DNA from 2 places in the Bacillus sp. ABR genome. Region 2 is predicted to be linked to the other one. Evidence: predicted binding sites of a transcription regulator. Region 2 holds the regulator's gene; the other holds the start of a gene.
The links. The regulator LexA, encoded in region 2, represses DNA repair genes until DNA is damaged. The targets are predictions, from matches to a motif close to CGAACATATGTTCG.
Positions count from the first base shown of each region.

Region 1 (15,344 bases), on a different contig from region 2:
AGCAGCGAGTGTTAGAAATCAAGCGGGCTTTTGGATCAAAGCTTTTTATACCGGGTCATCATTATCAAAAGGATGAGGTCATCGAATTTGCAGATGCAACAGGAGATTCATTGCAGCTGGCACAAATAGCGGCCGACAATCACGAGGCTGAATACATTGTGTTCTGCGGTGTTCACTTTATGGCAGAAACGGCAGATATGCTGTCAAACAAGAATCAAAGCGTCGTATTGCCAGATATGAGAGCAGGCTGTTCCATGGCAGATATGGCAAACATGAAACAAACAGACAGAGCATGGGAGCAGCTCACTGATCTGTTTGGAGATACAATACTTCCGCTTACGTATGTCAATTCAACAGCAGATATTAAAGCATTTGTCGGCAAGCATGGCGGGGCGACTGTTACTTCATCAAATGCTAAAAAAGTACTCGAGTGGGCGATGACGCAAAAAGAGCGGATTCTGTTTCTCCCTGATCAGCACCTAGGGCGTAATACGGCTTTTGATTTAGGTATTCCGCTAGAAGAAATGGCTGTCTGGGATCAGATAGAAGAAAAGCTCATCACCGATCAGCCGCTTTCCCGGATCAAGATGATTTTATGGAAGGGCCATTGCTCCGTACATGAGAAATTTACCGTTCGGAATATAGAAGAAATGAGAAAAAAAGACCGTGACATTCAAATTCTTGTCCATCCTGAATGCACGCATGAGGTCGTAAGGGCTTCTGACCTAGCAGGTTCAACGAAATTTATTATTGATACGATCAAACAGGCGCCAGCAGGCAGCAAGTGGGCGATTGGAACAGAGATGAATTTAGTCAAACGGATCATAGCGCAGCACCCAGATAAACAAATTGAATCCCTTAACCCAGATATGTGTCCATGCTTGACGATGAACCGGATTGATCTGCCTCATTTGCTATGGTCACTTGAAAGCATTGAAAAGGGTCAGCCGGTCGGGTTGATACAGGTCAATGAAGACATCACGAAAGACGCTTTGCTTGCACTCGAGAAAATGCTCGCCATTAAATAATGATTCAGCCCCTCCTATCAGAAAACAAGTTTTTATCATATCGGCTTGTAAATAGGCATAAATTTATGTTGAAACATATTGTACTTCTGACATAACCGTTACGTTCACGTTTTGCATAGGAGGGGAAAACGTTGAAAATTCATATTGTGCAAAAAGGAGACTCCCTTTGGAAAATTTCAAAGAAATACGGAGTCGACTTTCAAGAATTGAAAAAACTAAATTCTCAGCTCAGTAATCCTGATTTGATCATGCCGGGTATGAAGATTAAAATTCCATCTAGTGGTGTTCCTGTAAAAACAGATCATCACAAAGCAAAAGAAATGCCAAAAACGAAAGAACATCCGTATGTGAAAGAAAAGCCAAAAGATGTCGTGCAAGTGCAAGATACAAAACCGAAGGAAAAGCCAAATGAACCGGTACCTTATGTACCGCCAGTGCCAAAGATCGAGCAGCCAGTTTTTCCACAAGTCGATGTGAACTATTATCAGACCAATCTCTACCAGCCATTCACGCCTCCTCCCAAAAAAGATCATTATGAGAAAAAAGATCACGTTCACGAGAAAAAAGATCACAAGGATCATTTTCATCATGAGAATAAAGACCATAAAGATAACAAGGGTCATTCCCATCATGAAAATAAGGACCATAAAGATAACAAAGACCATTTTCACCATGAAAATAAAGGTCATCTAAAAGATGAAGTGGCAAAGGGATATGACCCGTTTATTCATATTCCGCATCAAAAAGAGGAGGGAAAAGACATGGAGCATGGCAATTACCCAAACCTTCCTAACTTCCCGCAAATGCCAAATGTGGGAGGGGCAGCGGTAGGAGGAGTGGCTGAAAATAACGAGCATCATCACCAGCATCATCATGAACCATATGATCCTTATTTTGGTTATGGTCATGGTCATTACATGCCGGCGATGTATCCATATCCGCAGCAAATGGTGCCGGCATCACCAATTTTACCGGGATCAGGACTATGTTATCCTATCCATCCATATTATCACCATCATATGATGCCATATCCATACCCGGCTCATCCATATTATCCTGCGTATCAAGCGCCTGCTTACTACGGGGAGAATCATGAGCACCATGCAAACGACGGACATCACTGGCATCACCATATGCATTCAAACGCCAATGCAAATGCCAATGCAAATCAAGGCTTTTATCCAAACGTCTCAAATGCAGCATATGGCAAGGAAGACTGCGGATGTGATGATGGAATGAAGCATCATCAGCCTTGGCCAGGACATTATCCGAATCCTGTTCCTTATGGCCAAATGGGAGCTTATCCAGCTCAGCCATATATGCAGCCATATCCAGGTCAATCCGTATTTGCAAGGCCGGAGGAGGAAGAAGAGGATTAATGACAGAAGGAACGATCTCAATCGTTCCTTTCAGCGTGTAGACAAACCCTCGCATTCGGTGTCAGGTCTGCGCTCCGGTGCTCACGAATGTCAAATTCGCTCCGCTCCTGTGCTCGTCCTTCCTAGAATGCAAAGGTTTTCTATTACGCTGAAAAGAAGACAAAAGGCTAAAATCAAGAACATTTTAGCCTTTTGTCACCATACCAGAAGGGACGATCTCAATCGTTCCTTTTTTTGTTTATAACTGACAGCTTGATTTTCTTCCTAACTGTACATGCTAAAACAGAGCCTGTTTCGCGCTCATGAGATTGAATTTGTACAGGGGGTTTTTCGTTTGAGACAAAAATGGCAAAAAACAATCGCATTAGTGCTTCTTCCTATTGGGTTAACAGCATGTGGTACAAATGACAATGCAGGTGTAGATACAAGGCATAATCAATCAGGTCAGCCGGTCGGATATCATTCGAATAACCGTGCAGATGACAATAACCAAGATCATCAAGGACCAGTTTCTGAACTCATGGAAGGGATGAACGGTGGGAATACAACGAATGTTGATTATCGCACCCGTCCTCAAGCCGATGATCGAATGCCTCTTGCAGGTGGAGATGGACGCTACAGTCATGGAGATATGAACTATCATAACCAAATGTCGTTCTCAGGCTACGATAAACAAGAGAACATCCAGCGTTCAAGAAAAATTGCCAACCGCGTCAATAAAATGAATCACGTGGCAGACTCTCAAGTCATGGTGACGGATGAGAATGTGTATATTGCCATTAAATCAGATGGCCGCCTGACGTCAGAAGGTGTATCACAAGTAGAAGAAGCAGCGACTCGTTATGCAGATGGAAGAGCAGTCCAAGTCATGAAAGATGAAGGTGCATTCACACGCTTTAGAGATATGAGAAGAACGCAATTTGAAACAGGACAAACAGGCATGACCCGATAGTTTGACACAAAAAGGCTAAAGTTCATCACGAACTTTAGCCTTTTCTTAAAAATAAACCTTGATGCCTATATAAAATTCGTAAAAGAAATAACAGCCAAACCCTAATAATAAAATACCAGCAATAATGGATGTCCACTTGATCATCGTCCGATTCATCACTTTTCTTGTTAAGGATACAAGGGTGAGTAGACCAATGTCATGAAGGAGAATCCCTGCCAAAATACCGCCGGCAGCCAGCATAAATTCAGATGAATCTGTTTTTGTATAAGCATCTGCAAGTACAGCACCAAAAACAGAAACCCAGAACACAAGATTTCCAGGAGATACCGCCACGAGCAAGCCGTTTCGATATGTTTTCACGAATGATTTATTGACCTTTTCTCCTGCTAAATGAATATCTTGATCCGCATTTTTAATGGAATCGTATGCGAGAATCATTAAAAATACAGCTCCAATCAGCCAGAGCGGGATTTGAACAAACGGCAAAGATAAAAACTGAGCAAATCCAGCATATAAAGCCAAGATGAGTAATAAGTCTATGGTCATACCGCCTGCTCCGACAGTTAAACCATGAAAAAATCCGTTTTTCAGTCCCTGTTTTGTCATTTCAACCGTGATTGCTCCAACAGGCAGAGCAATTGAGAATCCTACGACGATAAATGTGAGAAATGTTTGCAATCGACTAGAACTTCCTTTAAATAAATTGTATAAAAATTCTCCGTTTAGATTAATTATACATAATAGGAGAAAAGGATCAATGATTATTTCAGATTTAATTGAAATGAGAGAGATAGATGATGTATAGAAGACTGTATATCAACATGATCTATAACGCTTGTAGGGGAAAGGAACTATTTTCCTGAATCTTCTTTTCTTCATGATGTCTCTATGCTACACTGATGTGGAAATCAATAAAAGTGACTAGGGGTGCCCGTAAATGGGCTGAGAGAGAAGTATAAGCTTCTTAACCCTTTGGACCTGATCTGGCTCGTACCAGCGTGGGGAAGTTGAAGATGATGCATGTATCATATCAATGATATGCATGTTTATTTCTGACGACGAAACCAGGTTCTTTAAATAGAGCCTGGTTTTTTGCTGGTGCTGATTCCATCCTGTCCGGTGACAAGAAGAAAAGGAGAGAACAGCAAATGAAAGAAAAGAAAAGTGTCCCATCCAACCAATCATTGTTATCTAGCTTTGACGGCAGCCATAAGGTGTATGAGAAAGGATCAAGACCCGATATCTTAGTGCCAAAAAGAGAGATTACGCTCTCACATACTGTGACAGAGGCGGGCGACATAAAAAATGAACCAGTCCGTGTATACGATACGAGTGGACCGTATACGGATGAGAACGTTCATATTGACGTCACAAAGGGGTTAAAGCGTCTTAGGGCAGCATGGATTGAAGAAAGAGGAGATACAGAAAGCTATGAAGGGCGTCATGTAAGACCGGAGGATAATGGATACCGTTCAAGGGAGAAGGAGTCCATCCATTCTGTCCAAACTAATTTTCATCATAAGCCGCTCCGCGCGAAACAAGGAGCGCGCGTGACGCAAATGCATTATGCCAAAAAAGGCATCATTACGCCTGAAATGGAGTTTATCGCAATAAGAGAAGAGCTAAGCCCTGAGTTCGTTAGAGAGGAAGTAGCGAGCGGAAGAGCCGTCATTCCTTCAAATATTAACCATCCAGAAAGTGAACCAATGATTATCGGAAGGAATTTTCATGTCAAAATCAATGCGAATATTGGCAATTCGGCTGTCACGTCATCCATTGATGAAGAGGTTGAAAAAATGACATGGGCGATCAGATGGGGGGCAGATACAATGATGGATCTGTCTACTGGAAAGGATATTCATACAACGAGAGAATGGATCATTCGGAATTGCCCAGTCCCAGTAGGAACCGTTCCTATCTATCAGGCCCTTGAAAAAGTGAATGGAGTCGCAGAAGATTTGACGTGGGGTGTGTACAGGGACACATTAATTGAACAAGCGGAGCAAGGTGTAGACTATTTCACGATTCATGCTGGCGTGCTGTTAAGATATATTCCGCTCACTGTCGATCGGGTGACCGGAATTGTTTCAAGAGGTGGTGCAATTATGGCAAGATGGTGTCTTGCTCATCATCAAGAGAATTTCCTCTACACTCACTTCGAAGACATTTGTGAAATTATGAAAAAATATGATATCGCCTTTTCACTTGGAGATGGACTTAGACCAGGCTCGATTGCTGATGCCAATGATGAGGCGCAGTTTGCAGAGCTGGAAACGTTAGGTGAGTTAACAGAGATTGCTTGGAAACATGATGTGCAGGTAATGATTGAAGGGCCCGGACATGTCCCAATGGATAAAATCAAAGAAAATGTGGACAAGCAAATGGACATTTGCAAGGAAGCACCATTTTATACGTTAGGGCCTCTTACAACAGATATCGCACCTGGGTATGATCACATTACATCCGCGATCGGTGCGGCCATGATCGGCTGGTACGGAACAGCAATGCTGTGCTATGTAACACCAAAAGAGCATTTAGGTCTGCCGAACAAAGAAGATGTGAGAGAAGGCGTGATCGCCTATAAAATTGCAGCACATGCCGCTGATCTAGCAAAAGGACATCCTGCGGCTCAAAAGCGCGATGATGCTTTATCGAAAGCGAGGTTTGAATTTAGATGGCGGGACCAATTCAACCTGTCACTTGATCCAGAAAGAGCCTTGGCGTTCCATGATGAAACATTGCCTGCCGAAGGCGCTAAAACCGCTCACTTTTGCTCGATGTGCGGACCGAAGTTTTGCAGTATGAAAATTTCTCATGATATCCGCAATCAATCTGAAGAAGTAAAAAGAGAGATGGAAAAGAAGGCGAAGGAGTTTGTCAGTCAAGGAAGTCAAATTTATCAGCCATAAAAAAAGAACCTCGCACGATGCTGTGCGGGGTTTTATCAAACCGCTGAAAAGGCTTTTCTTAAAAGGTGAAAAAATGCCTTTGCTGCATATGCCATCATGTCCACACTTGGAATGAGAGCATCTGTTAAATGAAAAAAGACTGTTTTTCTTTCTGGAGATGTTCGTTTCTTTTTCTGCTTCATCAAGGGCAGCCTCCTTTTTCACTAATATACTTCTTTGCAGATATGAGAGATAGATATGTTGTGTGAATTTAAACAAAATTTAAACTTCTTGGGTTTGAATGGAAAGAAGGAGGGGAAACGAGTTGAATAGAGAATGAATGAAAAGAGCTGATCTATTTGACCAGCGAACAAGAAGAGTGGAAGGTGATCTTATGATGAAAGTATTTAAGGTAACATTTCATATGAACAATGGGGAAGTGCTTGATTTCGAGCTCAAACGTCCAGCTACCTATGATGTGTATAAAAAAATTGAAGAAGCCAATCATTGGTTTAAGCTGAATAATGAAATCATTAACCTATTAAACGTCAATAGTATCCATGTAGAAACAGAATAACAACAGAAAGCCGCTCAAATAGAGCGGCTTTTGTTATGCAGAAAAATCATTTCGATTATTAAGCTGCCCGCGGGACAGCCAGTTCTTTTTATACAAATAAGCAATCACTTCAAGCCAAAGACGCGGTGCTTTTTTAGGGAAAAAAGGTTTTTGGTAATAAGCATAAGCGGCTTTTAAATCATCCCATTGATGACATGCTTTCGTTTGCGTGAATCTGGCAACGTCAATGACTCTGATTCGTCCTTCTTTTGTTAAGATCAGATTGCGCAGATGGATATCAGAAGGATTCAATCCTTTCTCGCGCGCTTCCTCCAGCGCATCATCGACTTGATTGATCATTTGTTTTTTAATAGGAATTCCTTTTGTAAGGCATTCATAGAATGTGTAGCCTTTAATATATTCCATTAAAATATACTGATCCCCAGACTCATAAATCTCAGGGTAGTAAGACGAACCAGAAAGTTTTTCGTAAATGGCAGCCTCTTTGCGGGCAATATGCTGATAAGAAGGGAAAAAGACTTTTAGTGCCATTTTCTTGCCGTCTTTTTTATATAAAAAGACATAGGCACTTCTTCCTTTGCCGCACAGTTCAAGCTCTGCTGGTTTATAGGCAAGCTTATGAAAACGTTTCTCTTCATGATACTGAATCGATTCGGCTAATCTTTTGACATCTGACATTGACTTCACCTTCTTTGGTTTCAGTTTATGCGGCTGAAAAACGAATGATGAAAAAACGTGTCACTCGATAAAGCAATGGATTGTATAAAACATAACATTTACGAATGAAGGATACAATGAAAGACTCTTACCATACATTTGAATCATCGATGTGGTTAATGTTTAGAAAAATGGGTCAAACTACATATGTCATGCATCGATCTCATGTTCTAAAGAGGTGTAAATAGTGAAAGTGAAGATGAAATGTTTCGTTACAGGACTTATCATGACAAGTGTGCTTTTTTTCGCTGCGGATATGGAAGGGAAAGAACACTTGCAAAAGCAGTCAAACTCTATCACCGTCCAGCTTGAAAAAGTCTATTTAGACGGCGATGTGAGTATTGAAAGACACCGAGCATCATTAGAAGACAAAGACACATTCTGGGCGCAGTATAAAGGCTGGACGCTGGTAGAACAAAAAGAGGATTTTGCCCTTTTTAGAAAGCAAATTGATGATATCTCTCCATTAAGTAAAGCAAATGGATATATCGGATTATCAGAGGACGGTGTGATTTCTACGTTTCATGGAAGGCCTGACGGCTGGGCGGAGCCTATTCATCTCTTTTTTCAAATTGATACGTCCCGTTTAGAAAGTCATGTGGAAAAACAGCTTGAGCAAGGTATTCCTTTTCGAACAAAGGATGAATTTGAGCATGTGCTTGAAGTCATGAAGCCTTACCGAAATGAAATATCGTTTTAAAGCATGTAACAGCTTGCTGGTGTGAAGACCGCAAGCTGTTTTTCATGGTTTCATGATAAAAATGTACTGAGCGAACGTATGTTAACTTTTATTGCGGTTTTCTCCTCGATTTATGTTACAATGAAGAACAGTCAAAGAGGTGAAAACGGTGATAGAGTTTGTAAAAGGGACCATTGATTATGTGTGCCCGCAATATGTTGTCATTGAAAACGGCGGAGTGGGATATCAAGTCTATACCCCAAACCCGTTTATCTATCGAGTAAACAAACAAGAAACGATTTATACGTATCATTACATAAAGGAAGACGCATTTTCGTTATACGGTTTTCAAACACGAGAAGAAAAAGCGCTGTTTACAAAACTGTTAAATGTCACAGGAATAGGGCCAAAGGGCGCACTCGCTATTCTTGCTTCCGGTGATCCTGGCGCTGTCATTTCAGCGATAGAACGTGAAGATGAAGCGTTCCTGATTAAATTCCCTGGTGTGGGCAAAAAAACAGCACGTCAAATCATTTTGGATCTAAAAGGAAAACTTGCAGATGTGGTACCAGAAATGATTGGCAACTTATTTAATCACGAGGACCACATTCAGGTTGAAACGCAGCAAACTGCATTAGATGAAGCGCTTGAAGCCTTGAGTGTCCTTGGATACGGTGATCGTGAAATTAAAAAGGTTCTTCCATTATTAAAAGAAGAAAAGAATCTTACAACCGATCAATATGTGAAAAAAGCTTTACAAAAAATGTTGAAATAGGGTGATGTCTCATGGATGAACGGCTCGTCTCAACTGAAGCAGACAACCATGAATCAGCCATTGAGCAAAGTCTGCGGCCACAGACACTTAGCCAATATATCGGTCAGCAAAAAGTAAAGGATAATCTCAGCGTATTTATTGAAGCTGCCCGCATGCGGCAGGAAACGCTTGATCACGTCCTTTTATATGGACCTCCTGGACTTGGGAAAACAACGCTTGCGTCGATTATTGCCAATGAAATGAATGTTCAGCTGCGTACAACGTCAGGACCAGCCATTGAGCGTCCTGGAGATTTGGCGGCCATCTTAACGTCTCTTGAGCCAGGTGATGTATTGTTTATTGATGAAATTCACCGCTTGCAGCGCTCAATTGAGGAAGTGCTGTACCCAGCAATGGAGGATTTTTGTTTAGATATTGTCATTGGAAAAGGAGATACAGCACGCTCTGTACGGCTTGATTTACCGCCATTTACGCTTGTAGGTGCAACGACCCGTGTCGGGCTGTTAACTGCGCCGCTTCGTGATAGGTTTGGGGTACATGCAAGATTGGAATACTATGAGCAAAGAGATTTGGCTCACATTGTGGCAAGAACAGCCGAGCTGTTTGAGATTGGGATCGATATTCGCTCTGCCGAAGAGATAGCGAGACGTTCCCGTGGAACACCGAGGGTTGCCAATCGTTTGCTCAGAAGAGTAAGAGATTTTGCGCAGGTGCTTGGGAATCATGCTATTACGCAGGACATTGCGGAAGATGCACTTGAGCGTCTTCAAGTCGACAGGCTTGGCCTCGATCATATAGACCATAAGCTACTTTTAAGTATGATTGAAAAATTTAGAGGCGGTCCTGTTGGGCTTGATACGATCTCAGCGACAATTGGAGAAGAATCACATACGATTGAAGATGTGTACGAACCGTACTTGCTGCAAATTGGTTTCCTGCAAAGAACACCAAGAGGGCGGGTCGTCACAAGAGAAGCGTATGAACATTTTCAAATGGAGGTTCCGATTCGTGACTGAATTCCCTAAAATATTAATGATTTTAGGTGGTGTCCTTTTTGCCGCAGGATTAGTGTTTCAATTGGTTGGTAAGCTTCCAGGTGATATTTTTGTGAAAAAAGGAAATGTAACGTTCTTTTTTCCTGTCATTACATGCATTGTCATTAGCATCGTACTAACCATATTACTGAATATCTTTGGACGGATGAAATAACGTTAACTAGTTAACTACAGAATAGGTGAAGGAAATGAAGCTAGAACTATTTGATTTTGATTTACCAGAAAGATTGATTGCCCAAGTGCCGCTTGAAAAAAGAGATGCATCAAGACTGATGGTCTTAAACAAACAAACGGGTGCGATTACACATGATACATTCTCACAAATCATCGATTATTTTCAAAAAGGTGATTGTCTCGTTCTAAACAATACTCGCGTTCTGCCTGCACGTCTGTTTGGTATGAAAGAGGATACAGGTGCCAAAGTTGAGCTGCTTCTATTAAAACAAGAAGAAGGAGATAAATGGGAAACACTTGTAAAACCAGCGAAACGGGTGAAAAAAGGAACGGTTATCACTTTTGGTGATGGACGGCTCAAAGCGGTATGTACAGAGGAAATGGAACATGGCGGAAGAAAAGTCGAGTTTCAATATACAGGCATTTTTTATGAAGTGCTTGAATCCCTTGGTGAAATGCCGCTGCCTCCATATATTAAAGAGCAGCTTGATGACCGTGAACGCTATCAAACCGTTTATTCAAAAGAGGTTGGCTCCGCTGCTGCCCCAACTGCCGGTCTCCATTTTACAACCGAGCTGCTGGATGCGCTGAAAGCGAAAGGTGTACACATTGCTTTCATTACGCTGCACGTGGGGCTTGGCACGTTTCGTCCCGTAAGTGCAGAACGTATTGAAGAACACGAAATGCACGCAGAGTTTTATGAAATGAATGAAGAAACAGCTGATAATCTTAATCGCGTTCGCAAAGAAGGCGGACGGATTATTTCAGTCGGCACAACGTCAACAAGAACGCTTGAAACCATTGCAAGTGCACACAATGGTGAGTTCAAAGCCTCAAGCGGCTGGACGTCGATCTTTATTTACCCTGGCTACACATTCAAGGCAATTGATGGCATGATCACAAATTTCCATCTGCCAAAATCCTCGTTAATTATGCTTGTCAGCGCATTAGCTGGACGAGAGCACGTACTAAAAGCGTACAATGAGGCTGTGAAAGAGGAATACCGATTCTTCAGCTTTGGCGATGCCATGCTGATTCAATAACATCATACAACAAAGACAGGAGGGCTCATTTTTGTCGCAATTACCGATACGTTATGAGTTCATTAAATCATGCAAACAAACAGGTGCACGTCTTGGCCGCGTTCATACACCGCACGGCTCTTTTGAAACACCTGTATTTATGCCAGTAGGTACACTGGCTACAGTCAAAACAATGGCGCCTGAAGAATTAAAGGCAATGGATGCAGGCATCATCTTAAGCAATACGTACCACTTATGGCTCCGTCCAGGTCACGATATCGTAAAAGAAGCAGGCGGTCTGCACAAATTTATGAACTGGGACCGAGCCATTCTAACTGATTCAGGCGGATTCCAAGTTTTCTCATTGAGTGAATTTAGAAAAATTGAAGAAGAAGGCGTTCACTTCCGTAATCACTTAAACGGAGACAAGCTGTTCCTATCTCCTGAAAAAGCTATGGACATCCAAAATGCGCTTGGCTCTGATATTATGATGGCATTTGATGAATGCCCGCCATATCCTGCAGAGTATGATTACATGAAACGTTCTGTGGAGCGGACAAGCAGATGGGCAGAGCGCTGTTTAACAGCGCACCAGCGTCCAGAGGATCAAGGGCTGTTTGGAATTGTCCAAGGCGGAGAATACGAAGAGCTTCGAAAACAAAGTGCAAAAGACCTTGTTTCACTTGATTTCCCAGGCTACGCCATCGGAGGCTTATCTGTAGGGGAACCAAAAGATGTGATGAATCGTGTACTTGAGTTCACTACACCATTTTTACCGGCAGACAAACCAAGGTACTTAATGGGTGTCGGCTCGCCAGATTCCTTAATTGACGGCGCCATTCGCGGTGTAGATATGTTTGACTGCGTACTGCCTACGCGAATTGCAAGAAACGGTACCTTAATGACAAGTGAAGGCCGTCTTGTTGTGAAAAATGCAAAATATGAGCGTGACTTTAGACCAATCGATGAGAACTGTGACTGCTATACATGTAAAAACTATACACGCGCCTATATTAGACATCTCATCCGAACAAATGAAACGTTCGGAATTCGATTAACAACTTATCATAATCTTCATTTTCTGTTAAAATTAATGGAGCAAGTGAGAGAAGCTATCCGTGAGGATCGTTTAGGTGATTTTAAAGAAGAGTTTTTTGAGCGTTATGGCTTTAACAAACCGAATGCGAAAAACTTTTAACGCATAAACGAAAGGCTTTACAATGCTTTAGAAAGGGGTGAAATAGAATGGATGGTGGTATGGGTTCAATCATTATGATTGTTGTCATGTTTGCTGTGCTTTACTTCTTGTTAATCCGTCCACAGCAAAAGCAACAGAAAGCTGTGCGTCAGATGCAGCAATCTTTATCAAAAGGCGATAAAATCGTCACAATCGGTGGTTTACACGGTGAAATCGACTCAATTGATGAATCAAAAGTGGTCATCAAAACAAGCGAAAACAACCGTTTAACTTTCGATCGCCGTGCTATTAGAGAATTAGCTGACAAAGGCTAATCCTCCGATACATAGCAATAAAAAAAGAGCGATATGAACCGCTCTTTTTTTATTTACCTCGAAGATTGACGCCAATCATTCCCCCCAGCATACAAATGCCTAAAAATGCTCCATGATAGATGAACTGCTCTGGTGAAAACGTTTTTCCAAACCCCAAATATTGAAATAAAAATACAGTGAGAGAAAAAATGATAGATGTGATCGCACCAATTAGCCAGCCGCGCTCCTTTGCTTTCCCGCCAGAAATGATGCCTCCTAATAACAGGGCAACAAAGGACAAAATCATAATCATCCATTTAAATGATGATTCCTGCATACTTGTGAATGTAAGCATGAGCGACACAAGTAAACTTGTGACAACCATCACGACAAAAATGGCAATTAATCCGGATAAAATGCCTTTTCCAATATGTTTTGTTTCTTGCATGTGATTTGTCTCCTCTCCAATTGACCGAAGCTTGTCTTTTACTAAAATGTATTCACAGTGGAGAAAAAATAGACATGTTTCAGACGTTTCTTTTCTACATAAATAAAGTGTTTTGACACAAGCTATGTTGGAGAAGGAGGGTTTACATCACATGCAGGACATCTTGATCATTTCCATGAGAACCATCATTCTATATTTTCTTATTTGGTTTATCTTTCGCTTAATGGGCAAAAGGGAAATTGGCGAGCTGAGTATTTTAGATCTAGTCATTTTTATGATGATTGCAGAAATTGCGGTTCTCGCCATAGAAGAAGTAGAGGATCACATGTTACATACGGTATGGCCAATCCTGCTGTTAACCTTCATTCAAATCACACTTGCCTATCTCTCATTGAAATTCCAAGGCGTCCGGCGCTTTCTTGACGGCAAACCGGTCTTGCTCATCATCAATGGCAAAATAGACGAGGGTGCTATGAGAAAACAGCGATACAATTTTGATGACCTGCTTATTCAATTAAGAGAAAATAACATCGACAGTATTCAGGATGTCTCTTACGCTATTTTAGAGCCGTCTGGAAAGCTCGCCGTCGTCGAAAAAGAAAACAAGCTCAAACATGCAGCGCTTGAGCTTCCACTTGTTGCGGACGGTGTAGTGCAGCATGATCACCTTAAGCAAATCAATCAAAATGAACAGTGGTTGAAAGATGAGCTTGCTAAAAGAGGTTACCATGATATCGAGCAAATCTCTTACTGCAGCTTTAATCAAAAAACATTTTATATTGATTTGAAAGATGAAGTGATCAAAAAGAGATGAGCTAAAACAGATGAGCTAAAACAGCTTCCCAATGAACGGGATGCGGCGCAGCTCTTCTCGTTTCACTAGTCCTAGGCAGATTAATAGAATGACATACAGCATGCACGTAACAAAGATGAGTGTTACAAGTTCAATAGGAGCAGAAAAGAGTCCGTTTACTTGAGATTTCAGCCAAAGGCTGACAGCCCCCGTACCGATAATCACAAGGACGCAAAGTCCATATTCCTTTAATGGTAAATGAATAGGTAGCACCTTTCCAACAGTTGCCGCATGGAGCAGTGTGACAAGGATGATGCCGATTAAGATCGCAAGTGCTGCGCCCATAATGCCAAAGCCAGGCTGTGAAGCAAGAACAAAAATCATCCCTGTTTTTACAATTGCACCTATCAGGCTGTTGGTCATCGCCGCACCAGCTAAATTGAGTGCTTGAAGTACGGCTTGAAGGGGCCCCTGAAAATAATATAGAAGGAAAAATGGCGCCATAAATTTCACATAAACAGCCGCATGCGATGAACCATACATAAAGAGCGTTAAATCTTCTGCGTAAACGAAAAGAATAATACATGAAATGCCTCCGCTGAGTAAACAAAGGCGCATCGCCTGCTTCAGCCGGTATTCGACCGTTTTACGTTTATTCTGCTCCATTCCTTCACTGATCGCCGGAACTAATGCAGTTGAGAGTGAATACGTAATAAAACTAGGCAGTGTCAAAAGGGTCAGGGCAAGCCCGGTCAACTCCCCGTACTGCCTTGTCGCCTCAACAGCCGCATATCCAGCAATGGCAAGACTTTGCGCGACAACAATCGGCTCTAAAAACCACGAAATATTCCCGATAAAACGGCTGCCTGTTGTTGGCAGGGCAATGCTCATCAGCTGCTTAAATGTGTCCTTCCCGTCATGAATCGCCTTAAAAAATCGTTTTCGAATACGAATGGTCTTTTTATAGCGAAAGGCAATCAGTAAGTAAGCAAGTGAAATCATCTCTCCAATCACAGATGACACCATCGCACCTGCTGCCGCAAATTCAATCCCGTAAGGAAGGAAAGCCGTTGTACATACCGCGACTAATGAAATTCTTGCGACCTGTTCCAGAACTTGAGACATCGCGAGCGGACTCATTTGCTGTCTGCCTTGGAAATAGCCTCTTAACACACTGGAAATGGCGATGACTGGTACGACGGGTGTAATGGCAAGCAGTGGATAGACCGTTCTAGGGTCTGTCAGCATATTTTCTGCCATGATAGGCGCAAACCATAAAAAGAGCGGCGTGAAAATCAGGCTGAGTGTTCCTGTTATCGCAAGGGACATGACCAGAATACGTTTTGTTTTCTGTTTGTCACCCCGG
Region 1 covers NZ_JAOYSL010000002.1:546,209-561,552, reverse strand. The annotation lists gene nadA (quinolinate synthase NadA) at 1-1,028, shown strand, start outside; gene safA (SafA/ExsA family spore coat assembly protein) at 1,160-2,407, shown strand; gene OIT90_RS08285 (YhcN/YlaJ family sporulation lipoprotein) at 2,742-3,359, shown strand; gene OIT90_RS08280 (LysE family transporter) at 3,405-4,037, opposite strand; TPP riboswitch at 4,273-4,381, shown strand; gene thiC (phosphomethylpyrimidine synthase ThiC) at 4,508-6,268, shown strand; gene OIT90_RS08270 (hypothetical protein) at 6,304-6,450, opposite strand; gene OIT90_RS08265 (hypothetical protein) at 6,642-6,824, shown strand; gene OIT90_RS08260 (serine/threonine protein kinase) at 6,858-7,502, opposite strand; gene OIT90_RS08255 (intercompartmental signaling factor BofC) at 7,741-8,241, shown strand; gene ruvA (Holliday junction branch migration protein RuvA) at 8,390-8,995, shown strand; gene ruvB (Holliday junction branch migration DNA helicase RuvB) at 9,007-10,011, shown strand; gene OIT90_RS08240 (DUF2905 domain-containing protein) at 10,004-10,204, shown strand; gene queA (tRNA preQ1(34) S-adenosylmethionine ribosyltransferase-isomerase QueA) at 10,239-11,267, shown strand; gene tgt (tRNA guanosine(34) transglycosylase Tgt) at 11,299-12,444, shown strand; gene yajC (preprotein translocase subunit YajC) at 12,492-12,758, shown strand; gene OIT90_RS08220 (TIGR04086 family membrane protein) at 12,808-13,185, opposite strand; gene OIT90_RS08215 (DUF421 domain-containing protein) at 13,337-13,999, shown strand; gene spoVB (stage V sporulation protein B) at 14,015-15,344, opposite strand, start outside.
Region 1: the regulator LexA is predicted to act here: its motif matches at 8,313-8,326, upstream of ruvA (Holliday junction branch migration protein RuvA).

Region 2 (15,344 bases):
GGATATAATAGAATCGATTCTTTTTATCAAGATTTGCATGAAAGGAACATGACTTTGGTAAAAACATCATTATTAACTCAAATCGAAGAAAAAAGAGAAGAGCTGATGAAAGTTGTCTTGCATAATGGGATGACATCAACAGTGACCATCGAACATAGCCAGCAGCTAGATCATCTCCTCTTACAATATCAACGACACTTACACTCAAACTCAGCCAACTAATTATACTTCATGATATCAAACATGCCGCACCATTGTAGAACAGTTGATATGTGTGACCATAAAAGAAACGAAAACCTCTGATATAGGGGTTTTTTGTTTTTCATGCTGTTTGACGCCATAATAAAAACCACCTTCCCTGCTTCATTCATGCAAGTACAGTGGTTTTAAGCGTCTGATGAAGGTGAATTGAATAAAGAAAGGACAACGCTTGTCCATTCTTTATAACCATGTTCCATCTATGATCATAATATCGTACGTATTATTTCGCTTGGTTGTTCATGGCTTTCATCATTTGATTGATTTTCTTCTGGGACGGTTTCATGCCCATTTGCATCATCATCATTCGAAGCATTTGTTCATTAATCGGTGGATTCTTTTTCAAATAGCTCATCATATACTTACGAGCAATAAAGAATCCGAGTGCAACTCCTGCAAGCAGTGCAACAACGCCTACAAGGATGACAACCCATAAATCCATAATTCTTCCTCCTTCATGTTGTCTCGTATAAAGTGTACTAAACAAAAGGCTATTATACAACATTTCACGTTCAATTTTATTTTTTTAAACAAAATTCCTCACTTTTACTGGATTAAGCCACCCGTGCTTCTTTGAACTAAAGTCCATCGCAAGAAAACAAGGGCTGATTTTTCTCAGCACTTCAAAAAACACTGCTTCTGCCTCATAACTGCCAGTGGCAGACATTTGGATATACCGGTCTTTAATAATAAATGCTGCGGTTCCTTTTCCATCTGGTAAGGAAGCACTGTAAATCGAGCCTATTTGTGTATAGTGAATGTTCGTTAAGTTATTCATGAGACGCTGATGCATATGAAAAGCAGGGATTCGCTTCGTCACATAATCCACTTGCTTCACAAGCATAACTAACTCATCGTCGGTGCGATTCGTCCAGTGTAACGACTCAAACAAATGAAACAAAATCGATTCTCTGCCAAAATAGTGATGTGCAAATTCATCCTCAATCCAATAAATATAATAATGGCGTTCCATGTCTATCCCTTCCTTTCACATTTCGTCAATCTCGTTTATTGCTTGTATTATACAAAAATGTGAAAGAAAGAATTGTCTATATATGAAGCAAGAAGAAACTAGTTTTGTCAAAAAAACAAGAAAAAGAAAAAAGTTTGCAGAGCGGATGAAAATGCTCTGCAAACAGATAGCAAAAAAGCATGATGCTTGGAGTTCGTTTATTTATTCAGCTTCGCTTTCACACGGCTGACTACATTGCTGACAGTAAATCCGTATTTCTCGATAATGGTTTCACCTGGTGCAGAAGCGCCAAATTTATCAATTGCAATCACGTCACCGTCAAGGCCAGTATAACGCTCCCAGCCAAGTGAAGCACCCATTTCAATCGCAATACGTGCACGTACTGCTTTAGGAAGAACGGATTCTTTGTATTCGTCTGACTGCTGATCGAAGCGATCCCATGCAGGAAGGCTGACAACAGATGCGCGGATACCTTCTTTTTCAAGTGCTTTTTGGGCTTCAATGGCTAAACCAACCTCAGATCCTGAAGCGAGTAGAAGTGCTTCTGGCTGTGCATCAGCTGCTTCAACCACAACGTATCCACCCTTTTCTACTCCCTCATATGCCTTCTCTGGTGCCTGGTCAATCGTTGGAAGGTTTTGACGAGTAAGAACTAGTGCAGTCGGTTTATCCGTTGAAGATACAGCTAGTTTCCACGCTGCAGCTGTTTCATTTCCATCTGCTGGGCGAATAACGGAAAGATTAGGCATCGCACGCAGTGAAGCAAGCTGTTCAACCGGTTCATGTGTTGGACCATCTTCACCAACAGCGATACTATCATGAGTAAAGACGTATGTGACTGGAAGTCCCATTAAGGCAGCAAGACGAATCGCTGGTCTTAAGTAATCTGAGAAAACAAAGAACGTTCCGCCGAATACACGAAGACCGCCGTGAAGCGCCATACCGTTGAGCGCCGCACCCATTGCAAATTCTCTAACACCGAACCAAATGTTTTTGCCGGCATAATTATTTTTTCCGAAATCATCCGTGTTTTTAATCGTTGTTTTGTTTGATCCAGCAAGGTCAGCAGACCCGCCAATAAAGAAAGGTACTTGCTTTGCAATACCATTTAACACTTCGCCTGAAGATGCACGGGAAGCAAGGCTTGAACCTGCTTCATAAACAGGAACCTCTTGGTCCCAATTTTCAGGAAGCTTTCCTTCAATCGCAAGCTTCAGCTGTGCTGCCAGCTCTGGATATTCTTTTTCATATTGCGCAAACAGCTCATTCCAAGCTGCTTCTTTTTTCTGACCAGCGTCTTTGACAGCTTCTTTGAAATGATCGTACACTTCAGAAGGTACATGGAAGTCTTCCTCAAACGTCCAAGAGTAAGCATCCTTCGTCAGCTTAGCTTCCTCGCTGCCAAGAGGTGCACCATGCACACCAGACGTTCCCGCACGGTTTGGCGAACCGAAACCGATTGTTGTTTTCACTTCGATTAAAGTAGGTCTGTCTGTGCTTTGTTTCGCCTTTTCAATAGCAGCAGTTACTTCTTCGATGTTGTTGCCATCTTTCACGTAAAGAACTTCCCAGTTCATCGCTTCAAAACGATTCTTCACATTTTCAGAGAATGAACGATCTAAGTCGCCATCTAAAGAAATGTCATTTGAATCGTAAAGAACGATTAAACGGCCTAAGCCTAAATGACCAGCAAGTGAAGCAGCTTCAGAGGAAATCCCCTCCATTAAGTCTCCATCTCCGCAAATGCTGTATGTATAGTGATCTACAACATGAAAGTTGTCTTTGTTATACGTTTCCGCAAGATGTCTTTCTGCAAGTGCCATTCCTACTGCCATAGCAATTCCCTGGCCTAAAGGACCAGTTGTCGCATCTACGCCTTCTGTGTGTCCAAATTCAGGATGTCCAGGTGTTTTGCTTCCCCATTGGCGGAATTGTTTTAAATCGTCGATGCTCAGATTGTATCCGCTTAAATGAAGCATGCTGTATAGAAGCATAGAACCATGTCCCGCAGATAAAACAAAGCGGTCTCTGTTAAACCAATTTGGATTTTGCGGACTTACGTTTAAGTGATTCGTCCATAAAGCGTACGCCATTGGTGCAGCACCCATCGGCATTCCTGGGTGACCGGAATTCGCTTTTTCAATTGCGTCTATGGAGAGAGTACGTATTGTTGCAATAGATTTCAATTCAATCGTTTCCATATAAATCCCCTTCCGTATCTTGTGTACACCATTATCATAAATCTACTGTCCTTTTTTCACAACTATTTCACGCTGAAAAAGAAGGATTTTGTCACATTTAGTTTATCGATCACCTAAAAAGTTATGCAAATATGAAAAAAGACGAGAATAGTCTTCCCATCTTTTCAAAATTCAAGAAATCACAGCCTTAATGAAGGTTCTGATCTTTTTCTCTTTTTAATTTTTCTGGTGTGACATCGTTTCCTTCAGGATCAACAATCTTGACAGTTTTAAGTGTATTTTTCATAGAAGAACGAAAAGCTTTCAAATACTCTTCTCTCAACTGCTTTTGTTCTGTTTTTTCAGCGTCTGATAAACCGGTCTCTTTCGACTTTTTTGAAAGCTCATTTATTCTTGCAAGCTGTTCTTTAGAAATCATGACAAACTCCTTTAAAGCATTTTCTCTACATACTACTAAATATCAATCATTTTGACAACAAATCACGCTTTAGGTGGTAAGGTCTTTTTCATATTCTTGATACCTTCTATGCACCGTTGCTTTTGAAATGTCAAAACCTAATGCCTGAAGAGTTGCGGCAATTTCGGCGAATGTCATATTGTTTTTTCTTAATCGAACAATTTCTGAAATCGGCACTTCAATACGCTCACGGCCAGGTGCATGGTCCTGCTGCCTTAAATTCAGTTCAGGCTGATATCCGCGCTCAACTGCCCTTTTCATTCCCCGCTTGATTTTCAGGTTATGAATTTTCCGTTGGTACTCTTCAACGACCCCTACAATCTCAATGACCATTTCATCTGCTTCTGAAAGCTCAAGCTCTCCTCTATGAAATACGCTGTATACCTTTACGTTCTCTTTAAATAGACAATGAAGAAGTGCAATTTTTGCTTGTCCTCTTCCAAGACGAGTTTCATCCTGGATCAGAACGGCATCGATTGACTCTTCCTTCAGTGCAGCAAGCATTTCAAACACACCATCACGATTTAGATCATATCCACTCGCTTTTTCTTTGATGACTTTGACCACATTCATCTTGTGCATGGCAGCTAACGCCAGCAGTTCTTCTTCTTGTCTTTTCAGCGAGGTTTCCTGCTCTTCTTTGACAGTGCTTACTCTCGCATAAATGATTGCGTTCATGTCTAAAATCGACCTTTCTATTGTACTGTTGCAAGCTGATATACGACTGGATGCTCTTTTTTGACGGGTATAACAAGAATGTCGCCAGGCTGGATTTCAGTTGAAGCAAGATCATTGTGTTCGGTAACCCAATCAATAAATGCATTTTTGTCGATTGATTTGCTGTCGTTTACTTGATCAGCTAACCCCCAAAGAGTATCACCTGATTGAACCTCTATTTTAACATACTGATTTGTATCATTATGGCTTGTGACTGCAATAAGTGAGAGAAATATGCCAACGATGAATGAGAATACCCCAATAAAAATAATAGATTCTTTTAACCTCATAATGTCATCTCTCCTAATAGAATATGTGTTCGCTCTTTCTGTCACTCATTATAAATACGAACAAACGTTTCTGTCAAACGTTTTTTTCGAACCTATGTTTGTACTGTTAGGAAAAACATGCTATAATTTCTTTAAAATTGACGTTTTGAGGTGCAAAAGATGACGAAGCTATCAAAAAGACAACTCGATATCCTGAAATTCATCAAAGATGAAGTAAAAAGCAAGGGTTATCCCCCATCCGTCCGTGAAATTGGAGAAGCTGTCGGTCTAGCATCCAGTTCAACGGTCCATGGACATTTAGCTAGACTAGAAACAAAGGGCTTAATTAGAAGAGACCCGACAAAACCTAGAGCGATCGAAGTACTAGATGAAGAGGAAATGAATATTCCAAAGAGTGCTGTAATGAACGTTCCAGTCATCGGAAAAGTAACGGCCGGTCTTCCTATCACCGCTGTTGAAAATGTAGAAGAATACTTCCCTCTTCCAGAGACTTTTGCAGCACCAGATGAACAAGTGTTTATGCTTGAAATTATGGGAGAAAGTATGATTGATGCAGGTATTTTGGACAAGGACTATGTCATTGTGCGTCAGCAAAGCACCGCTAACAATGGTGATATTGTGGTCGCCATGACAGAGGAAGATGAAGCGACAGTCAAACGCTTTTATAAAGAAGATACACACTTTAGATTACAGCCAGAGAACCCATCAATGGAACCGATTATTTTACAGAATGTGAGTATACTAGGTAAAGTGATTGGCGTATTTCGAAATATTCATTAAAAAAAGCCGGTATTTCATCAGCTGCTGATGAGAACCGGCTTTTTCTTATGCACAAGAATAGGCAAGAATACTTGAACTTGGGAAGGAACCAAATGTAAAGTTCGGCCATATAAAGCCAGTAGTTCGGCCAAATGGCTGTGAGGAAAGGATATACATTAAAAATACTTGACCGTTTCTCAAAAGCACAATTGTCCATCTTCTATTACATCCCGCTGCAAATTGTACAGTTTGATGGCCTCCGCCAACACCGTGCCCAGATATAAGCGACTGCATACTTTGTGGCTGAGAGAGTGCTTGCTGATACTGCGAAATGATATGCTGCGGCGGTGCCGGCGGGGCTGAGTGTCCGCCTGAACCTTGCCCTGGCCAAGTACCTCCTCCTCCGATTGGAAACCCAGGAAACCCTCCACCTTGAGGAATACCAACAGATGGAAATCCTTGCATCTGCCTATCATATGAGTACCCATTCCACACACCTTCATACGGATGATACATAATAAACACCACTTTCTTTAGACATTCATCACGACAGTATATGTCATAAATAAAAAAAGTGTGTTAAACGTCTAAATAGAAATTTTTCCAAAAGACGTTTCGTTCTTCTTTAGAACGGTTAAATAATCATTAAGAAGAAAATAAAAAAAATGAAAACTTTTTGTCTCCCTCAAACGTTATATAATTAGAAACAAAAGAAATAAAAAAACATTTAGATTTAATACTTGTAATATCACTGTAATTATTGTAACATTTGTAACATAAGAAGTTTTCATTGAGAAAAGGAGGCAATTGCCTTGAAAAAATTATTTGTTTTATTAACTGCTATTATGCTTATGATCTCATTACAAACTACAACATTGGCCGCTTCCAAGAAATCAGCCGCTTTGACAAATAAAGAAGCGTTACATATTGCCCTTGATGCAAGAGAACACTTTTGGAGTGCAATGTCAGGCTACAAAATTAAAGAACATTCTAATTACAAATTAAAATCATTTACCTATAAAGATATGACATACAACTATCTTTCTAAAACATTTGATACAAAGAAAAAATTAAACAGCTACCTATCTCAAGTGTTCACTCAAGATGCCATCAAACATGGTTTAAAAGATTATCAGTTTATTGTTCATAAAGGCAAAATGGCTGTTCCAGTCGGTGACGGAGATAACATGCTCAATTGGGAAAAAGCCACACCTAAACTTGTTTCTAAGAAACAAACAGTCCGCACATATGAATTTACTGTCCCAACACTTGATGGACGCAAAGTAAAACGAACTGTTACGTACGAAAAAGTACAAAAAGATTGGAAAGTCACACAAATTGACGCTGTCATCTAAATAAAAAACCAGGCCTCTCATCGGCCTGGTTTTTATATTGGAGAAAATTCAGTCATGCGATCCAGCGCGTGAGCAAGTGATGACGCCGTGCGAAATTCATTAAAAGGAAGCCCGAGCTGTACTGCTGTTTGAGCAATTTCTGGTCTAATTCCTGAAATGGTCGTCTCTACTCCAATTAATCGAAGTGATGTGACAAGATCAAAGATTTGATGAGCCACCATTGTATCAATAATGACAACACCCGATAGATCAATACATAAATGCTGAACCCCTTTTTGCGAGCACTGTTTTAGCGTATTTTCTAAAATAATCTTTGCTCTCGCTGTGTCAATATCACCTACCAAAGGCAACAACGCAATCTGGCTTTTTAAAACAATCACCGGTGAACTCAATTCATAAATCATATCTCTTTGAGCCACAAGCTTCTTCGTTGTATTTTTCACATATTGCTGGATAAACACATGGATTGAAATATTAAACGCTTCGGAAATTAAATCATACCAATAAAAAATACGGTCAATATCAATGTCACCTTGACGCTGTTTAATAAATTCTTTTAAGTAATGCAGAACGACTCTTTGATTGGACATGTATTCTCTTACGACATAATCTAATGGTGTATTTAAATGCTTCGGATCACTGGCTAAATCCTCAGACCATTTTTTAAATTCAGTATGTAAATATGTCTTGTCTTCAATAATAGCTCGTATAAAGTGCTGGTAATAATCTTGATTCTGCCGTTTTAGCTCTGCAATGATGCTGGAATCTGTTGAACGATATATCGATTCTGGATCATCGTCCTCAATTGATTCATACCATGTTTCAGTCAGCTTCTCTGCATGCTGCATAAAAAAATCGTATAATGCACGGTTCTTATCCATAAGCAAATGTCCCTTCACATTTTCTTCTTGTCAGTCTTTGTACCTTATAGATTGATTGTACCACTGAATCTTTTTTCCCTGCCAGCTCGGATACGCTCTGCCATAAACAAAAAAGCACCCGCTCGAGGGGTGCCTTTTCCTCAGATTTATTTCACAATGAATAATATTCTTTTCCCATCAGGAAATCCGCTGATTTGGTGCCCGACCCATGAGCCTGCTCCCCTATTATCAGATGGACTGACATATTGAACGCTTGCGCCTTTTCCTCCCTCAAGACAAACCGCCATCGGCCATTCATCACGGTCAAATCCAGGTTTTGTCGGAATCCCTTTTAATGATTCTTGCCTGCGGGCATCTGCTCCATTCCTGTCAATGGTACACACATCTGAATGCCCTTTTCGAATGGCTTCTTGAATATGACTGCCTGTTTCAGGGTACCTTTCCTTTGGAAATTGAACGACATGATCATATCGATCAGCCCCTTTTGCTGCCTGCTTCTCTCCAAATCCACCTAACAACATGCCCATCCATATCACAAAACATAAAGCGACAGCAGCGATCCAGCCTCTTTTCATCTTCAAAAGCGCGTGACCTCCTCATCCATCTCAAGCATGATTTTGACTTAAAGGAAATGTGACATTTTAATGTATGAGTGGTTCGCGGATGACATGTGAAAAAATTGATGAAGCTCTCAATCTCAAATCCATAGGTTAAAAAAATGAATCTTCTATTAAATGAATTCATACAAAAAAGCTTGTCCCCTATGAAGGAAACAAGCTCTATTTTTTATTGCGCTTTCGCATAGTTTATAAACTCAACAAAGGCAGCTGTAGCTTTCGGCCCGCCATTCATCGTTCCGTTTGAATACCCAGCGTTATGAACTCCAACGATTTGCTGGTTCTGATCCAGCATGGCAGAACCTGAATTTCCGCTGAATGTATCAATCGTATAGTATGCGAGATTCGTATCTTCTCTCGTCACAGGACCTGACATCTCCCATTGTGACACCTTGCCAGTCGATCTCATTTTATCACCAGGATATCCTGAGATTTTAATGGTTGTCCCAGTCAAGTTTGTCACCTGGCGGATGGATCGGTAGCCGACCGTATTGCCAATGTTCGTATCGGTTTTGATTACGGCAAAGTCATATTGGCTTGCACCAGTATTAATATACCCGCTTGGCACATAGAACTCAGTCATTTTTGCTGAACCGTTCACCGCAGTACTATCATTCATACCAGGATATACGGTTCCTTTTTCACTATAGCTTCTCGATGCCGTATTGTACACGCAGTGTCCGTTTGTCAAAATTTTATTAGGAGCAATGAGTGTCCCTGTACAGCTGGAGCCGCCAAATGTAATATAAGCAATCGAATTGTATGGTGCTACTCTTGTATTTGCTACTTTGGTTCTACCATCGTCTCCAATGACGACTTTTGTTTGAAAATCTTTTAAATATTTTGATAGTGGTTTTACTTTTTCGCCAACAGTAGAAGAAAGATCATCCACTTTGTCAAAGGATGAGGGGGCTTTCCTATCATTGTGAAAATCACTTGAAGAAATCACTTTTCCATCAGAAGTCACCATGTCATAATCAGACGTTAGTACTGAATCCGATGCGGCATAGGCAAAACTAGGCACACTTAAAGCACCAAAAACGAGAAGAGAAGGGAGTAACATTTTCACCTTTTTCATCATATTCCTCCTTTATGTCCTATATCAAAAATCATACGATTGTTTCATATTGGAGTAAATGAGAGAATATTCTTATTTTTTACAAAATATTTCATTTTTAAATTAGGTGTTTCGTATCTTCCCAACCTTCATTCTATCGATCTCTTTCTATGAGAATAGAAAAAAACCGCCTAATTGGCGGTCTTTCCTTTTATCAGCTCCACACATCTTTTACATATCTATTGTCATTTGCAAGGGCTGTCAGCCAATTTTCAGCTGTTTCCTTCGAGCATTGTTTCTCGTTTTGATAGAGATCGATTAGTGTAGCCTCTACATCTGGGGCCATGACTTTTCCGTCTCCGCACACGTACAGATAAGCTCCTTGATCAAGCAATTCGATGAGCCTGGCGCCGTTTTCTTTCAACAAATGCTGGACATATACTTTTTGATCATCGTAACGAGAATAAGCACGATGGATATGGATAACTCCTTTTTGAGCGGCAAGCTGCATTTCATCAAAATATAGATCATCTTCCTCAGGGTGACGGCAGCCAAAATATAAGTGGGCTTCGCCAAGCTGCTTCCCTTCCTTCTGCCACACTTCTCTTGCCTGAACAAATCCTCTAAATGGAGCAATTCCTGTACCTGGTCCGATCATGATCATCGGCACTTCTGATGAAGGAGGCAGCTGGAATCCGTCTTGCGCTTCATGCAGGAAGCAGGCTACTTCTTCTCCTTCTTTTAGACCACATAAATAGGTTGAGGCAACTCCGGCATATTCTCCTCTACCGCTCCACGCTTTATCTTTTACAACTGCTACTGTGATACTGACTTTTTCTGCATCTACCTTAGGCGAGCTAGAGATCGAATAATAACGCGGTTTCAAACCTGGTAAAAGCGCCAAAAAGTGTACAAACGGCAGCTCGCACGCTTCATATTGATCTAATAAATCCAGCATGGTTACTCGTTTCTTTAAAATGGCTTCTTGATATGCTTCTCCAGCCATTTGTTCAAGCTCCACGCGGTGAGGCGGACATACCGTATGTGCTGCGAGCTCTCTTAGCTGTGTACGTGTCGCAGGCTCTTGAAGCTCAACATGTGAGGCGAGTAATTCTTTGATTGGAATCGGCTGTTCTAATGGTAAATGACTTGCCTCTTTCTCAGATGAAAGCTTGATATGCTGCTCTGGATTTAGTTTAAAGCGGCGGGTCACACGCTCAACGAGTGCATCACTATTTTTCGGTACAATCCCAATATGATCTCCTTCTTTGTATGCTTTTCCAGATGGCAATTTCAGTTCAATATGTCTTGTCTGCCTCGTGCTTGTTTCTGATTGTAATTCTTCATTTTTCAATACAACAGCTGAAAAGGCATCATATATTTTAGCTACAGGACGCTCCACTAGCTCATTCGTATAAGCAACTGATAGGTTTGGTTTTTCCTTCCCCTTTTCTTGGAAGGTGAGCTTAAATTCTTTTGCAAGCTGTTCAAAGACAGTTTTCTGGAAAATTTCTTTATCCTCATCCATATCACCACCTGCATCACCTTCTCCTAAATCAGCTACACGTTTGGCACCTTTTCTTTCAAGGGCCTCATCAATCAGACGGGGGATCCGCTGGTACGTGCTCGCCCAGTTTCGATCTCCGCATCCAAAGACCGCAAATGTCACGTTTGATAAATCCTGCTCCTCATCCTGCGCCAGCCAATCCACAAATTGCTTCGCATTGTCAGGCGGATATCCGTTGTATGAAGCGGTCACGATGAGGACAGCGCCTGTATCTGGCAATTGGCGTGTATATTCATCAAGCGGCGCAGTGGTCACATCGAATCCTTTTGCTTTCCCGTCTTCCGCCAATTCATTCGCTATTTGCTTTGCTGTGCCAAGATTCGATCCGTACAAAACTAGCAGCGGTGTACCGTGACTCGGCACTTTTGACTCACCAGATTTGGTGCTTTTCTTCGGTTCTTCTTTCGGTGGTGCCATAAAGAATTGTTGCTTCCTTGGTCGCACCTTGATTTTGAAATCGTTTGGTTTAATCGTCAGAGATTCTTTTAAATCAAGCTCATAAGATGTGTGATCAATTAACTCTAAATTATGCAGGACCATCGCGAGAACCATCGTAGCTTCATGCAGGGCGAACTGCATACCGATACATGCACGCTGTCCATTCCCAAAAGGCTTGTAAGCATGCTGCGGGATTTTCTCAGGATGCGTAAACCGCTCTGGTTTAAATTCTTCAGCATCCTCGCCCCATACCGCTGGATCACGGTGTAATTTAGGGAGCAGAACAGAGACACTTTGATTCTTGTGAATCGGATATTTTCCCCCGATTACTGTGTCCTCTTTCGCATAAAGAGAGAACGTAGGCGCCGTAGGCCAGAGGCGAAGGGCTTCATTTAACACCATACGAGTGTAGCTTAGCTTTTGCACTTGTTTAAATGTCGGCAATCCGCCTTGCAGCACCTCATCTGCTTCTTGGACAGCTTTCTTTAATTTCTCTGGATTCTTTAATAAGAAATAAATCGCAAAGGATAGCAGTCCGCTTGTTGTTTCGTGCCCTGCAATTAAGAAGGTGATGATTTGATAACGGATATTTTCATCAGATAAACGTTCACCTGTTTCAGGGTCCTCTGCATGCAGCATAAGTGACAGTAAATCATCGCCTGTTTTATCTTGTTTTCTTCGTTCCTGTATAATGTCATCTACTAATTGCTTCATAAAATCGACATGCTGATCAAATTCTTTTCGTCTTTTGATCATGAGTTTATCGGCAATCGGCAATCGGCTCGACTGCTCCATTGCTTCATTTAAGCCTTTCAGCATGCTTTCTATGAATGGATGCTGGTTTTCTTTATAAAAACTGTTAAAGCGAAAATCAAAACCGCAAAGGCCGATCGTATCTAAAGTCAGCTTTGTCATATCCTCAGCTACTTCAATTTCTTCATCGCGGCCTGTTCTTTGCCATTTTTGCACGAGTTGTGTGGCAATATCGAGCATCATTTCATGATAGCCCTTCATGGCCTGCTGGCTGAATGCTGGCATCAAGATTTGATGAGCCTTTCTCCAGTTCGGTTCTTCTGTCCAGCTCGTAAATAACCCATCTCCTGCAAAGGCTCTTACTTTACTGAGACTAGTCCCAATAAATTTATCAAAACGGCTCTCATCAAATACTTCTTGGACAAGCTCATGGCTGGAAACAAAAATACTTGTTGCATTTGAAAATTCAAACTGAAAAATCGGTCCTAATTCATCTGCCAGCCGCCAAAAAGTTTGAGAAAGCTCCCCCTTTTTTATATGGGGAATATTTTTAAAAGGTCCGTATGTTTTTGGTTTTGGAATGATTGATGTTTGCTTCATATGCCCACTCCCTTTATCTCTTTATGATGCAACGCTGATGGCGCGCCATAAACATTGCTCAATCTCCTCTAAAAATTCAATTGTTGGCTCTATTTCTTCTGCAAGAATTTGTTTATGCAGCTGCACAAAAGCACCAAATACAATCGATAAAATGGTTCTGCCAGAGAGGTTTGGATGAATTCCATCCTTTTTCCCTTCTTCAAAGATAAGGAACAGCTCATGTAACAAATGCTGCATTTTCTCTTTGCTCGTTTCGTCTAAGTAATGGGACCGTTTATCAATCTCTAAAAAATACAGCCCGCTTGGATTCTCCTTTGTAAACAAAACCAAGCAATAAAATACATGCTTAAAGTACGCCCGAATACTTACCTTTGGATCTGGACTGTTTGTGTTCATTTTTTCGATAAATGCTGAGAGGCTGCGCTGGTACAAAATATTGACGAGTGCCTCCTTGCTGTCGAAATAACGGTAAATGGTGCCCGCTCCGACGTTTGCTCTTTTTGAAATCATCGGCATTGTGGTGCCATCAAAGCCTCGTTCTATAAATAGTTCCAGCGAAGCTTTCATGATCTGTTCTTGTTTATCAGTCACTGCTGGCATTTCATCCCCTCCTTTTGAAATATAGGAATGAACGTTCATTCCGCAAACGGTATATTATATTAATATTTCAATTTCATCTATTTATACTTAAACACACTTATTTTACTCCGTCACCACATTTTCTGAAAATAATAATAATTGAGAAATGATACCTAGTCAGATGACATCCAAAGGACTTATAAAGATTGTCAAATGTGTGTCATGCAGGTGTCATCAGCACTACACATTCATTCCTGATCGATTGGTGACTGAATGTGGTCGTCATATGTATCAATATATAAGCTTCCATTACTTGAACGGACAGCATACACAATGTCCTTTAAGGACAGCTGCCTTTTTTTAAGCTCTTCTTCTATCCATTGCTCTGTTAAATGATTTTCATGTATGTTTTTTTGGATGAGTTTCCCGTCCATGATGACTTCAATCGGCATGTAACGCTCTGCCTTCATGAATAATTGAAGGTCCTTCCGTGTGACATTTTCAAACGAAGGGTATTTTTTCACTGACATATGCCCATCTGTTTCAATCATGGCAAATTCAACTTCACTAATGTCAAAGATGTCTTTTTCTCTCAGCTGCTGATTTAAATAATCAAGGGTATATCTCATTCCCTTCATATTTCCTTCAAGAATTTTCCCATTTTGTATGACAAGAGTTGGTTTACCAGCCATCAGCCCTCTCATCTTCCGGCTTCTTAATGCAATCAGGGAAATCACATAAATAATCATGACAAGTGACACAAAGGAAATCGTTGTGTGCTGTAGCGGCAGCGTTGTATTAAACGCCAGGTTTGCAGCAATTGAACCTAAGCTGATGGCTGCTATAAAATCAAAAATATTCATTTGCGCAATGGTTTGTTTTCCTAAAAGACGTGCTCCTCCAAATAAAATCGCAAAAGCAAACATCGTCCGAAGAATCACTTCAATATGTTCAGACATGCAAGTGTCCACCTTTCATTTGCATCAAAAAAAGCCTTTTCCTTAGAAAAGACTCTTTGTTAGACTATGCATTTATTTCATCATTATTCAATTGGGCAGTACTGCTTTGTTCAAATTGTGATCGCAGTTCAATAATTGAGCTATTCCTCACATGATCTGCTTCTTGCTCAAGAAGCCACGTATAGAACTTAGCTTGCTCCGCTGTTTGCAAAGCATGCATATATTTTTGCGAGGAACGCTTCTCTGCAACGCGCTGCTTGATCCCGCGCATCTGCTTCCAGAATTGATAATAAGGGAGCTTGAGTTTGGTCATAAAGCCGCGAGCGTCCTCAATGACATATCCCTCTTCTTCAATTGTGTCATCATGAGAGACCGCTTGATACCATTTATAAAAAGACGTCCAATCATGGAAAACAGCCACTTCCTGCTTGCTGGATATTCCAAGCTGCTCACTTAATCTTTTCACTTCAGCGAATGGTGCTTTTTCGTAGCTTAACTGCCGCTTCACTATATCGAGTAAAATGAGTTGATCTTGTTCATATGTGATAATATGCGGATCTTTTTCTGGCAAAATGACTTCAAACACAAGAGATACATGCTGGTCACGGACGTAAGATTTGATGTAGTCAGCTTGCACGTCATCGAAGGTCTTATAAAATAGCTCTTCGACCCAGGAGGCATGCTGATTTTGTTTCACATGTGATGTATACGATTTGGACGTAAACACCAATTCATCTTCCATTTCGTTATACCCAACAGTTCCTAAGTATCCATTTGCTTTATCATATACGGTGACAGGGAATTGTAGATGGTTCACTAAATGCTGCATTCTTGTCTCCGGACGCTCATCAATGTTAAAAAATTTATTGTAGCTTCTAGAAAC
Region 2 covers NZ_JAOYSL010000003.1:103,887-119,230, forward strand. The annotation lists gene OIT90_RS10635 (aspartyl-phosphate phosphatase Spo0E family protein) at 49-222, shown strand; gene OIT90_RS10640 (YneF family protein) at 482-700, opposite strand; gene sirA (sporulation inhibitor of replication protein SirA) at 785-1,231, opposite strand; gene tkt (transketolase) at 1,429-3,432, opposite strand; gene OIT90_RS10655 (DUF896 domain-containing protein) at 3,620-3,850, opposite strand; gene OIT90_RS10660 (YneB family resolvase-like protein) at 3,920-4,567, opposite strand; gene yneA (cell division suppressor protein YneA) at 4,585-4,896, opposite strand; gene lexA (transcriptional repressor LexA) at 5,056-5,676, shown strand; gene OIT90_RS10675 (hypothetical protein) at 5,722-6,171, opposite strand; gene OIT90_RS10680 (IseA DL-endopeptidase inhibitor family protein) at 6,468-7,010, shown strand; gene OIT90_RS10685 (STAS domain-containing protein) at 7,043-7,891, opposite strand; gene OIT90_RS10690 (NucA/NucB deoxyribonuclease domain-containing protein) at 8,038-8,418, opposite strand; gene OIT90_RS10695 (trypsin-like serine peptidase) at 8,678-9,586, opposite strand; gene OIT90_RS10700 (bifunctional cytochrome P450/NADPH--P450 reductase) at 9,780-12,923, opposite strand; gene OIT90_RS10705 (TetR/AcrR family transcriptional regulator) at 12,945-13,523, opposite strand; gene OIT90_RS10710 (DUF421 domain-containing protein) at 13,751-14,461, opposite strand; gene OIT90_RS10715 (RNA ligase) at 14,526-15,344, opposite strand, start outside.